DNA from 3 places in the Candidatus Allofournierella merdipullorum genome. Region 2 is predicted to be linked to each of the others. Evidence: predicted binding sites of a transcription regulator. Region 2 holds the regulator's gene; each other region holds the start of a gene.
The links. The regulator HrcA, encoded in region 2, represses chaperone genes, less so after heat shock. The targets are predictions, from matches to a motif close to TGTTAGCACTCNNNNNNNNNGAGTGCTAACA.
Positions count from the first base shown of each region.

Region 1: a site for HrcA is predicted at 3,313-3,343, ahead of ACMNAY_RS07455 (co-chaperone GroES). Genes of this name have one in related genera too.
Region 3: a site for HrcA is predicted at 2,359-2,389, ahead of clpB (ATP-dependent chaperone ClpB). Genes of this name have one in related genera too.

Region 1 is NZ_DBFNWJ010000043.1:67,426-72,067, forward strand. Features, by position in the region: gene ACMNAY_RS07440 (sensor histidine kinase) at 1-825, shown strand, start outside; gene ACMNAY_RS07445 (Xaa-Pro aminopeptidase) at 940-2,211, shown strand; gene ACMNAY_RS07450 (diacylglycerol/lipid kinase family protein) at 2,247-3,170, shown strand; gene ACMNAY_RS07455 (co-chaperone GroES) at 3,393-3,680, shown strand; gene groL (chaperonin GroEL) at 3,720-4,642, shown strand, end outside.
Region 2 is NZ_DBFNWJ010000059.1:15,215-19,856, reverse strand. Features, by position in the region: gene ACMNAY_RS10955 (hypothetical protein) at 1-192, shown strand, start outside; gene ACMNAY_RS10950 (uroporphyrinogen decarboxylase family protein) at 120-1,067, shown strand; gene ACMNAY_RS10945 (stage V sporulation T C-terminal domain-containing protein) at 1,185-1,727, shown strand; gene hrcA (heat-inducible transcriptional repressor HrcA) at 1,940-2,968, shown strand; gene ACMNAY_RS10935 (nucleotide exchange factor GrpE) at 2,965-3,552, shown strand; gene dnaK (molecular chaperone DnaK) at 3,633-4,642, shown strand, end outside.
Region 3 is NZ_DBFNWJ010000016.1:24,125-28,766, forward strand. Features, by position in the region: gene ACMNAY_RS02910 (FAD:protein FMN transferase) at 1-589, opposite strand, end outside; gene ACMNAY_RS02915 (hypothetical protein) at 695-1,681, opposite strand; gene ACMNAY_RS02920 (DUF3783 domain-containing protein) at 1,825-2,211, opposite strand; gene clpB (ATP-dependent chaperone ClpB) at 2,439-4,642, shown strand, end outside.

The DNA.
Region 1 (4,642 bases), on a different contig from region 2:
GATGCTGCTCTGCTCACCGGTGCGGCCCGGACCATCACAGAACGACGGCTGGACGTTCCTTTTGCTTCACGCGCCCGGGTGCGTGAGTTCGATGAGACATTACAGGCAATGGAAACGCTTCGCGGCAGTCTTGCCGCTTCACTGGAAGAACAGTGGGCGATGGAGCAGCAGCGCGGCCTGGAACTGGCTGCCTTGACGCATGATTTGAAAACGCCCCTCAGCGTCATCAGCGGCAACGCCGAGCTTCTGGCCGAAGACTCACTCACTGCTGCGCAGAGGGAGAGTGTTGACGCCATTCTGCGCGGAGCGCTGCGCTTGGAGGACTATATTGCCCGGCTTCGACAAATGGCGTATCCCGGCGCGCAGGAACAGGACCCCGAGGAGACTGTGGAGATGCGGCAGCTTGTATCAGACTGGCAGAGCATGGGGCGTGGACTTTGTGCTGCAAAGGGGATTACTTTGCATTGCGGCGATGCTCCTGAAGGGGGTGCCATAGTGCGCAGAGCCAGTCTGGACCGTGCGGTGGAAAATCTTTTGGATAACGCAGTACGCTATACACCGGTACATGGGGAAATATCTCTGAGCGTCTGTGCTACGGAAAATCACCTGACGATCGGGGTGGAGGATTCCGGCCCGGGTTTCTCCGCTGAGGCACTGGCCAAAGGAGAACAGGCATTTTTCACCAGCGATGCCAGTCGTTCCGGGAATGGTCATTTGGGCCTTGGCCTGTATTACGCAGCCCGGGTCGCACGATGCCACGGCGGGCAGCTGCGGCTTTCCAATACAGACCGGGGCGGACGGGCTGAGCTCGTCCTGCCTGTCTAAAAAAGAGAAGCGCTGTCTGCCTCCGAAAGGGGAGAGACGGCGCTATTTTTTGTTGGAATGGGCACGCATCTATGGTAAAATAGGCCCATAAAGACAGAAAGGGAGGAAATGAGCGTGATCAGCAAAGAGTTCCACGCATCCCGCCGAAAACTGTATGCAGAACGCATGGAGGATGACTCCGTCGCCTTCGTTTTTGCGGAAAACGAACTGCCGGACAAGGGCGACGAGCTTCATCCCTTTACGCCCTATGCCAACTTTTATTATCTAACAGGATTTGACCAGCCGAAGTCGATTTTGAAAATGACCAAGCGCGGCGGCAGGGTCCAGGAAGTGCTGTATATCCGGCGCACCGACGAGCGCATGAAACGGTGGCTTGGAGTGGTCAGCACCAAGGAGAGCGTGCAGGCCGAGACGGGCATCGAGCGGGTGGAGTATCTGGATTGTTTCCGCGACGAGATAACGCTGTTTGGTTGGCCCGGGGCCATCAAATGCGTCTATGTGGATATGGCGAACTGGTGCGGCGAGGATCATCTGACTCAGGCGCAGAAGTTTGCTGCAGAACTCCGCATGAAATATCCGGACATTCCCATCCGCAACACCTTCAATGACCTGGCGCTCATCCGGCAGGTCAAGACCGACGAGGAGATCGCCCTCCACCGCAAAGCCTGTCAGGTCACCGCCGACGGCGTCAAATGCATGCTGTCGCATCTGCGGCCGGGCCTCTATGAGTACGAAGCGCAGGCGTATTTTGACTTTATGCTCAAGCGGGCCAATGCCCGCCATGCCTTTGCCACCATCGCGGCCAGCGGCGCCAACGCCTGCGTGATGCATTACAGTGCCAACGATCGCCGGATGCAGGACGGCGAAATGATCCTGTTCGACCTCGGCGCTGAGTGCGGTTATTATGCGGCGGATGTGAGTCGGACCTATCCTGTCAACGGCCGTTTCACGGAACAGCAGAAAGCGCTGTACAATGTGGTGCTGAAAGGCCTCGAGGCCGCCATTGCCGCCGCCCGTCCCGGCCAGCCGAAAAACGAGCTGGCCGGCATCAGTAAGGACGTGATGGCACGGGAACTGGTGCGCCTCGGCATGATCGAGCGCCCGGAGGAAATTTCCAAATTCTATTTCCACGGTTCCGGTCACTACATCGGCCTGTATACCCACGACGTGGGCAACGACGACGCGCCGCTGGAAGAGAACATGATGTTCACCCTGGAGCCAGGCCTGTATTTCGACGATTTGAAGCTGGGCATCCGCATTGAGGATACTCTCCTGGTGACCCGCGACGGCTGCGAGGTGCTGTCCGCGTCTATTCCCAAGACGGTGGAGGAGATCGAGGCTTTCATGCAGGCGGGCGGCGAAGCGGCGGCCTGCGACCTGCCCTGAAGCGGGCGGAAATATTGAGTTAAGAGGCGCTGAAAATGAGACATGTGTTCATCGTCAATCCCATTTCCGGCAAAGCGGACGCCAGCGGGGTGCTGGTGCCGCAGATCATCACGGCGGCCAAAAGCCTGGGTGTGGACTATGAGATCCTTCTCACCGAATATCCGGGCCACGCGGTGGAACTGGCCGCGCAGCGGTCCGAAACAGGGGAGGAAGTGCGGTTGTACGCCTGTGGCGGCGACGGTACCTTCAACGAAGTGATCCGGGGCGCCCGGGGCCACGCCAACGCAGCGGTGGGATGCATTCCCTGCGGCAGCGGCAACGATTTTGTACGGAATTTCGGAGGCAGGGAACCTTTCCTTGATCTTCCGCGGATGATGTGTGGACAGGTGATGGAGATCGACCTGATCCAGACGGAGAACGGTGTGGCTACCACCATCTGCTCCGCCGGTTTGGACGCCCAGGTGGCTTATGGTATCCCAAAGTTTCGCCGCCTGCCTTTCTGCGGCGGCACGATGGCCTATAATCTCTCCATTGTGCAGTCCATCTGCGGGCCGCTGGGCCATCGCCTGCGAGTAAAAGCGGATGATGAAGTCATCACCGGCGAGTTTCTGATGCTCACCATCTGCAACGGAAGGGCTTATGGCGGCGGCTACATCGCCGCGCCCGAGGCGGATATGCAGGACGGTCTGCTGGACCTGGTGCTCATCCGCAAAATCGGACGCCTGGCCGTTGCACGGGTCATCGGCGGATATAAAAAAGGCGAGCACATCCAAAACGGCCAGATCGCGCCGGCCTACCGGGACATTGCGTTGTTCCGCCGGGTGCGCCGTGTGGAGGTGAAAGTGCTGGATGGCCGCCCCATCGTTGTTACCGAAGATGGCGAGTGCCGGGAATGCATGAGCCTGTCGGCGCAAGTCTGCCCCCTTGACGCTCGCATCCTTCTGCCTGCCAAAAACTGACGAAACCCGCCCGGCCACGAGGCCGGGCGGGTTTCCGTGTTTGGGCAAACGGCCCGGGGAAAACAGGCGGACTGTAAAAACTGTTCACAAAAATTTTTTAATTTACCCTCTTGATTTTTGGCAGACAAGTGGATAAAATATATATTAGCACTCGGGAGCAAAGAGTGCTAAACAATTTCTGACAATGCAAATTATTTTATAGTTCGAACAGGAGGCATTCTTATGCAGATCAAACCCTTGGCTGACCGCGTTGTGATCAAGACCGTGGAAGCCGAAGAAACCACCAAGAGCGGCATCATCCTGGCCGGCTCCGCCAAAGAGAAGCCCCAGGTGGCCGTTGTTCTGGCTGTGGGCCCGGGCGGCATGGTGGACGGCAAGGAAGTGGAGATGCTCGTCAAGGTGGGCGACAAGGTCCTCACCAGCAAGTACTCCGGCACTGAGGTCAAGGTGGACGGCGAGGAATGCACCATCGTGCGTCAGAGCGACATTCTTGCCATTGTGGAAGAATAAACTTTCTTTGTGAAACCAGATAAAAGGAGATAGAGCATTATGGCTAAACAGATCCTGCATGGCGAAGCGGCCCGCAAGGCCCTGAGCGCCGGCATTGACACCCTGGCGGATACCGTTAAGATCACCCTGGGCCCCAAGGGCCGCAACGTGGTGCTGGGCAAGAAGTTCGGCAGCCCCGTCATCACCAACGACGGTGTGACCATTGCCAAGGAGATCGAGCTGAAGGACGCCTTTGAGAACATGGGCGCCCAGCTGGTGCGCGAAGTGGCCACCAAGACCAACGACGCTGCCGGCGACGGCACCACCACTGCTACCGTTCTGGCTCAGGCTCTGGTGGGCGAGGGCATGAAGAACGTGGCTGCCGGCGCCAACCCCATGGACGTGAAGCGCGGCATGCAGAAGGCCGTGAAGGCTGCTGTGGAGGCCTTTGCCGCCAACAGCCAGAAGGTGAACGGCTCCAAGGACATCGCCCGTGTTGCCACCGTTTCCGCCGGCGACGCCGCCATTGGTGAGCTGATCGCTGAGGCGATGGAGAAGGTGAGCGCCGACGGCGTCATCACCATCGAGGAGAGCAAGACCGCCGAGACCTACTCCGAGGTCGTTGAGGGCATGCAGTTCGACCGTGGCTACATCACCCCCTACATGGTCACTGATACCGAGAAGATGGAGGCTGTCATCGACGACGCCTACATCCTGATCACCGACAAGAAGATCAGTGCCATTCAGGATCTGCTGCCCCTGCTGGAGCAGATCGTCCAGAGCGGCAAGAAGCTGGTCATCATCGCCGAGGACATCGAGGGCGAGGCTCTGTCCACCCTGATCGTCAACCGTCTGCGCGGTACTTTCACCTGCGTGGCTGTCAAGGCTCCCGGCTTTGGCGACCGCCGCAAGGAGATGCTGCAGGACATCGCCATCCTCACCGGCGGCCAGGTCGTCAGCGAGGAGCTGGGCTATGAGCTGAA
Region 2 (4,642 bases):
ACACAGCGGGAAAATCTGCTGGCGCTTCTGCGCCGCCAGCCCTACGAGTTCGTGCCGGCGGAGTTCATGCTCTGCCCCAGCCTCATCGAGGACTACCGCCGGGAGAAAACCAGCCCGAAATGCCCTATGAGGACTATTTCCAGCTGCCCTGGCGGCGGGTGGGCGACCTTGTGCCCGACGACACCGACCTGACCCGGTTTGAAAAATACCACGAAGGCCGTCTGAACGAGCGGGTGACCATCGACGAGTGGGGCGTGGGGCACGAGTCCACCCCCACCTCCATGCACATGACCAAGATGCTCTTCCCCCTGGGGGACGCGGAGGATGTGCAGGACATTCTGGATTACCCTCTGCCCACCTACTCGCTGAAAAACAACGCCGATCTGAAAGAGCGGGTCGAGGCGCTGCACAAACGGGGCATCGCGTCGGTGGGCAACATGCAGTGCACCATCTGGGAGACCTCCTGGTACATCCGGGGCATGGAAAACCTGATGATGGACATGATGACCGACGAGGAGATGGCCGCCGCCCTTCTGGACCGGGTGGCCGCCATGAGCACCCAGCGGGCCCTTTTGTACGCTAACGCCGGCTGCGACATCCTGTTTTTGGGCGACGACATCGGCATGCAGCGCAGCATCATGATGAGCCGGGAGCTGTACAACCAGTGGATCCAGCCCCGGCTGAAAAAGCTCATCGCCCAGGTGAAGGCGGTGCGGCCGGACATCATCGTGTTCTACCACTCCTGCGGCTTCATTGAGCCGCTCATCGACGACCTCATCGACGCGGGCATCGACGTGCTCAACCCCATCCAGAGCGAGTGCATGGATTTTGGTGAGATCTACGCCAAATACCACGACCGGCTGGTGTTCCACGGCACCATCGGCACCCAGACGGTGATGCCCTTCGGCACGCCGGAGGAAGTGCGGGCCGAGGTGTGGAAGAACCTGGACATCGCCAAGGAGGGCGGCCTGTTCGTTGCCCCCACCCACCTGCTGGAGCCGGAGGTGCCCTGGCAGAACATCCGGGCCTATGTGCAGGCCTGCCGCGACTACCCCCTTCATCGCTGACGCAGACGGCCCGGGGCCCTTTCAGGCCCCGGGCCTCTTTTTGCCCGCCGCTGCATATTTTTCCCCCGGATGCAAATACTACCAGCAGCCAATATCTGCATTGGGAGGAACCGACTTATGAAAGCAACCGGCATCGTGCGCCGCATCGACGAGCTGGGGCGGGTGGTCATCCCCAAGGAGATCCGCCGCACCCAGCGCATCCGCCAGGGAGACCCGCTGGAAATTTTCACCACCGGCGACGGCGAGGTCATCTTTAAAAAGTATTCGCCCATCGGGGAGATGGCCGCCTTCGCCGCCCAGTACGCCGAAGTTCTGCAAAAGAACCTTTCCCGCACCGCCATCGTCTGCGACCGGGACAGCGTCATCGCCGCCTGCGGCCCCGCCCGCAAGGAGTGCCTGGAAAAGCGGGTGAGCATCCCGCTGGAAAAGCTGATGCACGCCCGCCGCGTCTATCTGCACTCCGGCCGCGCCGAGGACTGCCAGTTCCCCTGCGAGGGCGCCGCCCGCCACATCCACATGGCCGTGCCCATCATCGCCGCCGGCGACGTGGCGGGGGCGGTGGCCCTTCTGAGCGACGAGAAGACCGCCGCTCCCAACCCGGAGGAGCAGAAGTCCCTCACCATTGCCGCCGCCTTTCTGGCAAAGCAGATGGAGAGCTGACGCGCCCCGCTTTTCTTCCTCATGCCCGCGCTTCGCCCCAAAGGGCACAGCGCGGGCTTTTTCGCTGGGCGGCGGGGTGTGTGAACAAACCATGAAACTTTGCGAAATTTTCGTACCACCCCCTTGACAGACGGATAAAATGGAGTACAATAAATTTAGCACTCGGGAGCATTGAGTGCTAAAACTTCAGAAAAGAGGTGGGCCGCATGGCAATGGACGATCGAAAGCAGCGAGTGCTGGAGGCCATTGTGGCCCTTTACACCCAGGGCGGTGAGCCGGTGGGCTCCGGGCTCCTTTGCCAGTATTTCGACATGGCGGTGTCCAGCGCGACCTTGCGCAACGAGATGGCCGCGCTGACAAAGCTGGGCCTTCTGGAACAGCCCCACACCAGCGCGGGCCGGGTGCCCAGCGCCAAGGGCTACCGCTATTATCTGGACAATCTGATGCGCCCCGCGCCGGGCCTTAGCGCCCGGCAGAAGGCGGAGATCGACCACATCTTCGCCGGGCTCGACTACGAGCCGGAACGGCTTGCGGCGGGCGCGGCGGCGGCGCTGGCGGATTATTCCGGCTTCATGGTGGCGGCCACCACCCCCCGGGCGGACGATCTGTGCATCGCCCACTACGAGGTGGTGCAGGTGGGCCGCTGCACCGCGGCGGTGCTGGCGGTGACCAGCGCCGGCGGCGTGCGCACCCGTGTGGCCCGGCTGGAGACCGACCTCACCAGTGAGGACGCGGCGCTGCTGGCCGATGTGCTGAACCGGGGGCTGACCTTCGTGGCCCCGGCAGACCTGACCGGCGCTGTGCTGGCGAACCTGGCCGCCGAGCTGGGCCAGCGGGGGCAGGAGCTCTACCCGGTGCTGAACGCCGCGGCGGCCCTGCTTCGGGAAGCCGCCCGCGCCCGCACCTATCCCCAGGGGCTGCAGTACCTGATGCGCTGGCCGGAACTCACCGGCCTTCTGCCCCGGGTGCTGGAACTTTTCACCGACGACGAACGGGCCGGAAGGCTCATCACCCCTCGCACCGGCCGCACCACCGTGCTGCTGGGCGAGGACCTGCAGCGTCCGCTGCCGGGGCTGTGCTTCATGAGCAAGCGCTACCTGGCCGGCGGCGGCCTCACCGGGGCCATCGCCCTGCTGGGCCCCCCCCGGATGCCCTTTGAGCAGCTGGTGCCCGTTCTTGACTATTTTGCCTTGAAGCTCGGCGAGTGCATGGCCGGCAAGGCACAGGAGGACCCGCAATGATGGACGAAGCCAACATCCGGCCCGAAGAGGCCGCCGAGACCACGACCCCCGAGGCCGAAACCGCCCCCAAGGCGGAGAAGGCCCCCGCGAAGGAAAAGAAAGAGACCAAGAAGGATCTGGAGGCCCAGCTGGCCGCCGCCAAAGCCGAGGCCGAAAAGGCCCGGGCCGAGGCGGATGAAGCCAAGGACCGGCTGCTGCGCACCGCCGCCGAGTACGACAACTTCCGCAAGCGCTCGGCCCGGGAGCAGGACGCCGCCTTCGGGGGCGGCGTAGCCCACGCGGTGGGCAAGATCCTCACCATTCTGGACACGCTGGAGATGGCCGAAGCCGCCCCCACCGCCGACGAGAACTTCAAAAAGGGCGTGACCCTGACGCTGGAAAAAGCAAAGGCCGCCTTTGAAGCCCTCAAGGTGGAGGAGATCCCCGCGCTGGGGCTGCCCTTCGACCCGGCGGTGCACAACGCGGTGATGCAGAAGCCCGCCGAGAACGGCGAGGAGAGCGGCACCGTTTTGCAGGTGTTCCAGAAGGGCTACAAACTGGGTGACAAGGTCATCCGCCACGCCACGGTCATCGTGGCCGAATAATCCCGCTGAAAAGGGCGAACGGCCCTTTCCCATATCAAAACATTCCATCCCATTTGAGTATAAATAAGGAGAGATATACTATGAGTAAAATCATTGGCATCGACCTTGGCACCACCAACAGCTGTGTTTCCGTCATCGAGGGCGGCGAGCCCGTCGTCATCGCCAACGCCGAAGGCGCCCGCACCACCCCCAGCGTGGTGGGCTTCACCAAGACCGGCGAGCGTCTGGTGGGCCAGGTGGCAAAACGCCAGGCCATCACCAACCCCGACCGCACCGTGAGCAGCATCAAGCGCCACATGGGCACCGACTACAAGGTGAACATCGACGGCAAGGACTACAACCCCCAGCAGATCAGCGCCATGATCCTGGCCAAGCTGAAGGCAGACGCCGAGGCTTACCTGGGCGAGAAGGTCACCGACGCGGTCATCACCGTGCCCGCCTACTTCAACGACAGCCAGCGTCAGGCCACCAAGGACGCCGGCACCATCGCCGGCCTGAACGTGCGCCGCATCATCAACGAGCCCACCGCCGCGGCTCTGGCCTACGGCGCCGACAAGGACTCTGACCAGAAGATCATGGTCTACGACCTGGGCGGCGGCACCTTCGATGTGTCCATCATCGAGATGGGCGACGGCGTGACCGAAGTTCTGGCCACCAACGGCGACACCCACCTGGGCGGCGACGACTTTGACCAGCGCATCATCGACTGGCTGGCCGACAACTTCCAGAAGGAGAACGGCATCGACCTGCGTCAGGACAAGATGGCCGCGCAGCGCCTGAAGGAGGCCGCCGAGAAGGCGAAGATCGAGCTGTCCGGCGTGACCAGCACCGCCATCAACCTGCCCTTCATCACCGCCGACGCCACCGGCCCCAAGCATCTGGACACCACCCTTACCCGCGCCCAGTTCGACGCTCTGACCGCCGACCTGGTGGAGCGCACCATGGGCCCTGTCCGCAAGGCCATGGCCGACGCCGGCCTGAAGCCCTCTGACCTGGGCAAGGTGCTGCTGGTGGGCGGTTCCACCCGTATCCCCGCCGTGCAGGAGGCCGTTAAGAAGGAGATGGGCACCGAGCCCTTCAAGGGCATCAA
Region 3 (4,642 bases), on a different contig from region 2:
CCAGCTGCATCTCCGGGTCGGCAAAATACACGGTGGAGGCCTCTTCGTCCAGAATGAGGTCGTTCATGTCGCAATGCCGGGCGGCAGCCTCCAGCTCCTCCATGGAGGGCACCGCGGCCTTGGAAGGGTCGTCCATCGCCGTTTCCCGGTAGTCGTGCCAGATCTTGAGCACGGTGCCGAAGGCCACGTTCATCTTGCCGCCGGTGGTCTCGTGCATGGTCTTGGCTTCGGTGAGAAGCCCCATGATGCGCGCGTCCACCGTCACCGGCTCCTGGCCCGCCCGCTCGTTCACGTCCCGCAGGTTGGTCACGCCGGAATAGGAATAGTAGATATCATACAGCTGATGGTACTCCACCAGATCAGCGTGGAGGGCCTCCATCTGGCGGTTCCACTCCTCCTCGCTCTCGGCATAGCCGATCACGGTGGTCACGGTGTCGAACACGTCGAACCAGCTCACGGTGTAGCGCTCGTACCCGGCCAGTTCCGGATCCTGAGGCGCGGAGGAAGAGGCCGCCCCGCCGCCGCAGCCGCTCAGCAGCCCGGCGCACACAGCGAGGCTCAGCACAAAACTCACAACACGTTTGCCCATGGCGTCTCCTTTTGCAAAGCGGCTCCGCCGCCGAATGGAAAAAAGGGGCCGGGCCTTGCGGCCCAGCCCCGGGGTTCTATCTCGATCTCAGACGTTGGTCGTCGATCAGGCCATGGCGCGGCCCACCGCGTCGATGAAGCCCACCACGTTCATGGTGCAGGAAGCAGCCAGGTCGGCCACGTCGGGAGCGCTGTGCTCGCCGGTCACGCCGATGGCGCTGACCTCAGAAGCGGTCTTGCCGGTCAGGTAAGCAGCGAAGGCGTTGGCCTGCTCGTTCCACTCCTTGCCGATGGGGCTGGCGCCACGCATGCCGTAGTCGTCGCCCTGCTCCATCTTGGGAACGATGGTCTCGCTCTTGGGAGTCACGGCGCCCTCGGTGGTGACGTCGAACTTGGCCTGGGTGCAGTTCAGCAGGGTGCTGGTGATCTTGCCGTCCTTGTCGTAGGTGACAGCGGCGTAGGTGGTGTCGGTCTGAACCAGGCCGGCCTCGTCAGCGGTGGGCAGCTTGGAAGAGCTCATCCCGGTGGACAGGCCCAGGCCCAGGGTGTCGTCGGCGGAAGCGCCCAGATCCTGAGCGTTGTTGCAAGCCTCAACGATGGCGGCCTTGATGTCAACAACGTTCATGGTGCAGGAAGCAGCCAGGTCGGCCACGTCGGGAGCATTGTGCTCGCCGGTCACGCCGATGGCCTCGACCTCAGCAGCGGTCTTGCCAACAACGTAAGCAGCGAAGGCGTCAGCCTGCTCGTTCCACTCCTTGCCGATGGGGCTGGCGGGGGTCATGCCGTAGTCGGTGCCCAGCTCCTGCTTGGACTTGAAGGTCAGGGAGGTGTCGAAGCTGCCGTCAGCGTTCACGGGCACCTTGTTCTGAGCCACGTCGATCTTGCAGGAAACGATCTTGCCGCTCTCGTCCACGGTCACGGCGGCGACAGTGCTGTCGACCTGAGCCAGACCGGTCTCATCGGCAGAAGCGTTGGTGCCGCTGAGGCTGGAAACGATGGCGATACCGGTCTTGACCTTCTTGCCAGAGCCGCCGCAAGCGGTGAAGCTCAGAGCCAGAGCCAGGACCATGACCAAAGCCAAAACTTTTTTCATGTTGTCTTACTCCTCTCAAAAACGAACATATACATCCATGCCCTTTTGGGCAGCACCCCTATTATACCTGTGCGTCAGATGTTTGTCAATGTCAATTGGTGGGTAAAAGATGACAGAATGGTTCCAATCGTGCAAAACTTTTCTCATTTTTGCCGCTGTTCCACTTCCCTGCGCTCCGCCGCCAGCTCTTTCAGCAGGCTGTCAAACGTCCAGGAGCGGTTGGTGTCGGTGACCACAGCCTTCAGCGGGATGCTCACCTGCGCCTGGCACAGCCGGTCGAGAAAGCCGTCCAGCGCCTTGCGGTCCAGCCCCCAGAGCACCAGCGCCGGCACATCCTCCGCCGCGCCCTCTCCGCGGCCTTTCGGCGCGCCCGGCAAACCGCACAGTTCGCCCACCGTCCGGCCCAGCTCCCCGGGCTCCACGGTGCGCAGGCGCACCCCCGCGGCGGCGCAGACGGTTTCCAGCCCCGGCGCGGTCACGTTCCAGGCAAGGGCCGTGGGCGGGGGCAGCGTGGCAATGTGTGCTTTCATAGTGGACCTCCCGGGGCTGCGCGCCCCTTATTATATAATAATATAAAGGGATTATACCCCATCCGCCGCCCGGAGGCAACGAAAGCCGGCCGGCGTTTATAAATTTTTTGTGAAAGCCCTTGACATTCCGCAGTGCCGGGAATACAATATTAGCAGTCGAGGCGTGAGAGTGCTAAAACTAAGAATATCTCCAAGCAAGTTTGCTTTTGTAAAGGGGGACGGACTGTATGAATCCCAATAAATATACCCAAAAGACGCTGGAAGCGCTGCAGAGCGCCCAGCAGCTGGCCATCGAGTACCAGAACCAGGCGCTGGAGCCTGAGCACCTTCTGGCCGCGACTGCCAGCCAGCAGGACGGGCTGATCCCGCAGCTTCTGGTGAAGCTTGGCGTGGAGCCCGGCAATTTCGCTGCGGCCGCCGCCCAGAAGGTGGCCGCCCTGCCCCACGTGACGGGCACCGGCCGCGAGGCGGACAAGATCTACATCTCGCCGGCCACCGACAAGGTGCTCACCGCCGCCGAGCACACCGCCGAATCCATGAAGGACGAGTACGTCAGCGTGGAGCATCTGTTCCTGGCGCTGATCGAGCAGCCCAATGAGGCGGTGCGGCAGGTGCTGCACAGCTTCGGCATTGACAAGAACCGCTTTCTGGAGCAGCTGGCCACCGTGCGCGGCAGCCAGCGGGTGACCAGCGACCACCCGGAAGAGACCTACGACGCGCTGAAGAAGTACGGCCAGGATCTGGTGGAGCTGGCCCGCCAGCAGAAGCTGGACCCGGTCATCGGCCGTGACACCGAGATCCGGAACGTCATCCGCATCCTGTGCCGCAAGCGCAAGAACAACCCCTGCCTCATCGGTGAGGCCGGCGTGGGCAAGACCGCCATCGCCGAGGGCCTGGCCCAGCGTATCGTGCGGGGCGACGTGCCGGAGAACCTGAAAGACCGCACCATCTTCAGCCTGGACATGGGCGCGCTGGTTGCGGGCGCCAAGTACCGGGGCGAGTTTGAGGAGCGACTGAAGAGCGTTCTGAACGAGGTGAAGAAGAGCGAGGGGCAGATCATCCTGTTCATCGACGAGCTGCACACCATCGTGGGCGCGGGCAAGACCGACGGCGCCATGGACGCGAGCAACCTGCTGAAACCCCTGCTGGCCCGGGGCGAGCTGCACTGCATCGGCGCCACCACTCTGGACGAGTACCGCCAGTACATCGAGAAGGACCCGGCGCTGGAGCGCCGGTTCCAGCCGGTGCAGGTGGACCAGCCCACCGTAGAGGACACCATCTCCATCCTGCGCGGCCTGAAGGAGCGCTACGAGGTGTTCCACGGCGTGAAAATCCAGGACAGCGCCCTCATCGCGGCGGCCACCCTTTCCGACCGCTACATCACCGACCGGTTCCTGCCGGACAAAGCCATCGACCTGGTGGACGAGGCCTGCGCCATGATCCGCACCGAGATGGACTCCATGCCCTCGGAGCTGGACGATCTGCGCCGCAAGATCATGCAGCACGAAATTGAGGAAGCCGCCCTGAAGAAGGAGACCGACACCCTCAGCGCCCAGCGGCTGGCGGCGCTGCAGAAGGAACTGGCCGAGATGCGCGCTCAGTTCAGCGCCATGAAGGCCCAGTGGGACAACGAGAAGTCCAGCATCGGCAGCGTGCAGAGCCTGCGGGAAGAAATCGAAAAAACGAACGCGGCCATCGAAAAGGCCGAGCGGGAGTACGACCTGAACAAGGCCGCCGAGCTGAAGTACGGCAAGCTGCCGGAGCTGAAAAAGCAGCTGGCGGAGCAGGAGAAAAAGGCCGAGACCGCCGGCGAAAAGCAGGACACCCTGCTGCGTGACCGGGTGACCGATGAGGAGATCGCCCGCATCGTGGCCCGCTGGACCGGCATCCCCGTGGAGAAGCTGGTGGAGGGCGAGCGTGAGAAGCTGCTGGGGCTGGAGAACATCCTGCACCAGCGCGTCATCGGCCAGGACGAGGCCGTGCAGAAGGTCACCGAGGCCATCCTGCGCAGCCGGGCCGGCATTGCCGACCCGAACCGCCCCATCGGCAGTTTCCTGTTCCTGGGCCCCACCGGCGTGGGCAAGACCGAGCTGGCCAAAGCGCTGGCCCAGGCCCTGTTCGACGACGAGAAGAACATGATCCGCATCGACATGACCGAGTATATGGAGAAGTTCAGCGTCAGCCGGCTCATCGGCGCGCCTCCAGGATACGTGGGTTATGAAGAGGGCGGCCAGCTGACCGAGGCGGTGCGCCGCCATCCCTACAGCGTGGTGCTGTTCGACGAGGTGGAAAAAGCCCATCCCGACGTGTTCAACATCCTGCTGCAGGTGCTGGACGACGGCCGCATCACCGACAGCCAGGGCCGTGTGGTGGACTTCAAGAACACCATCATCATCCTCACCAGCAATCTGGGCAGCCAGTACATCCTGGA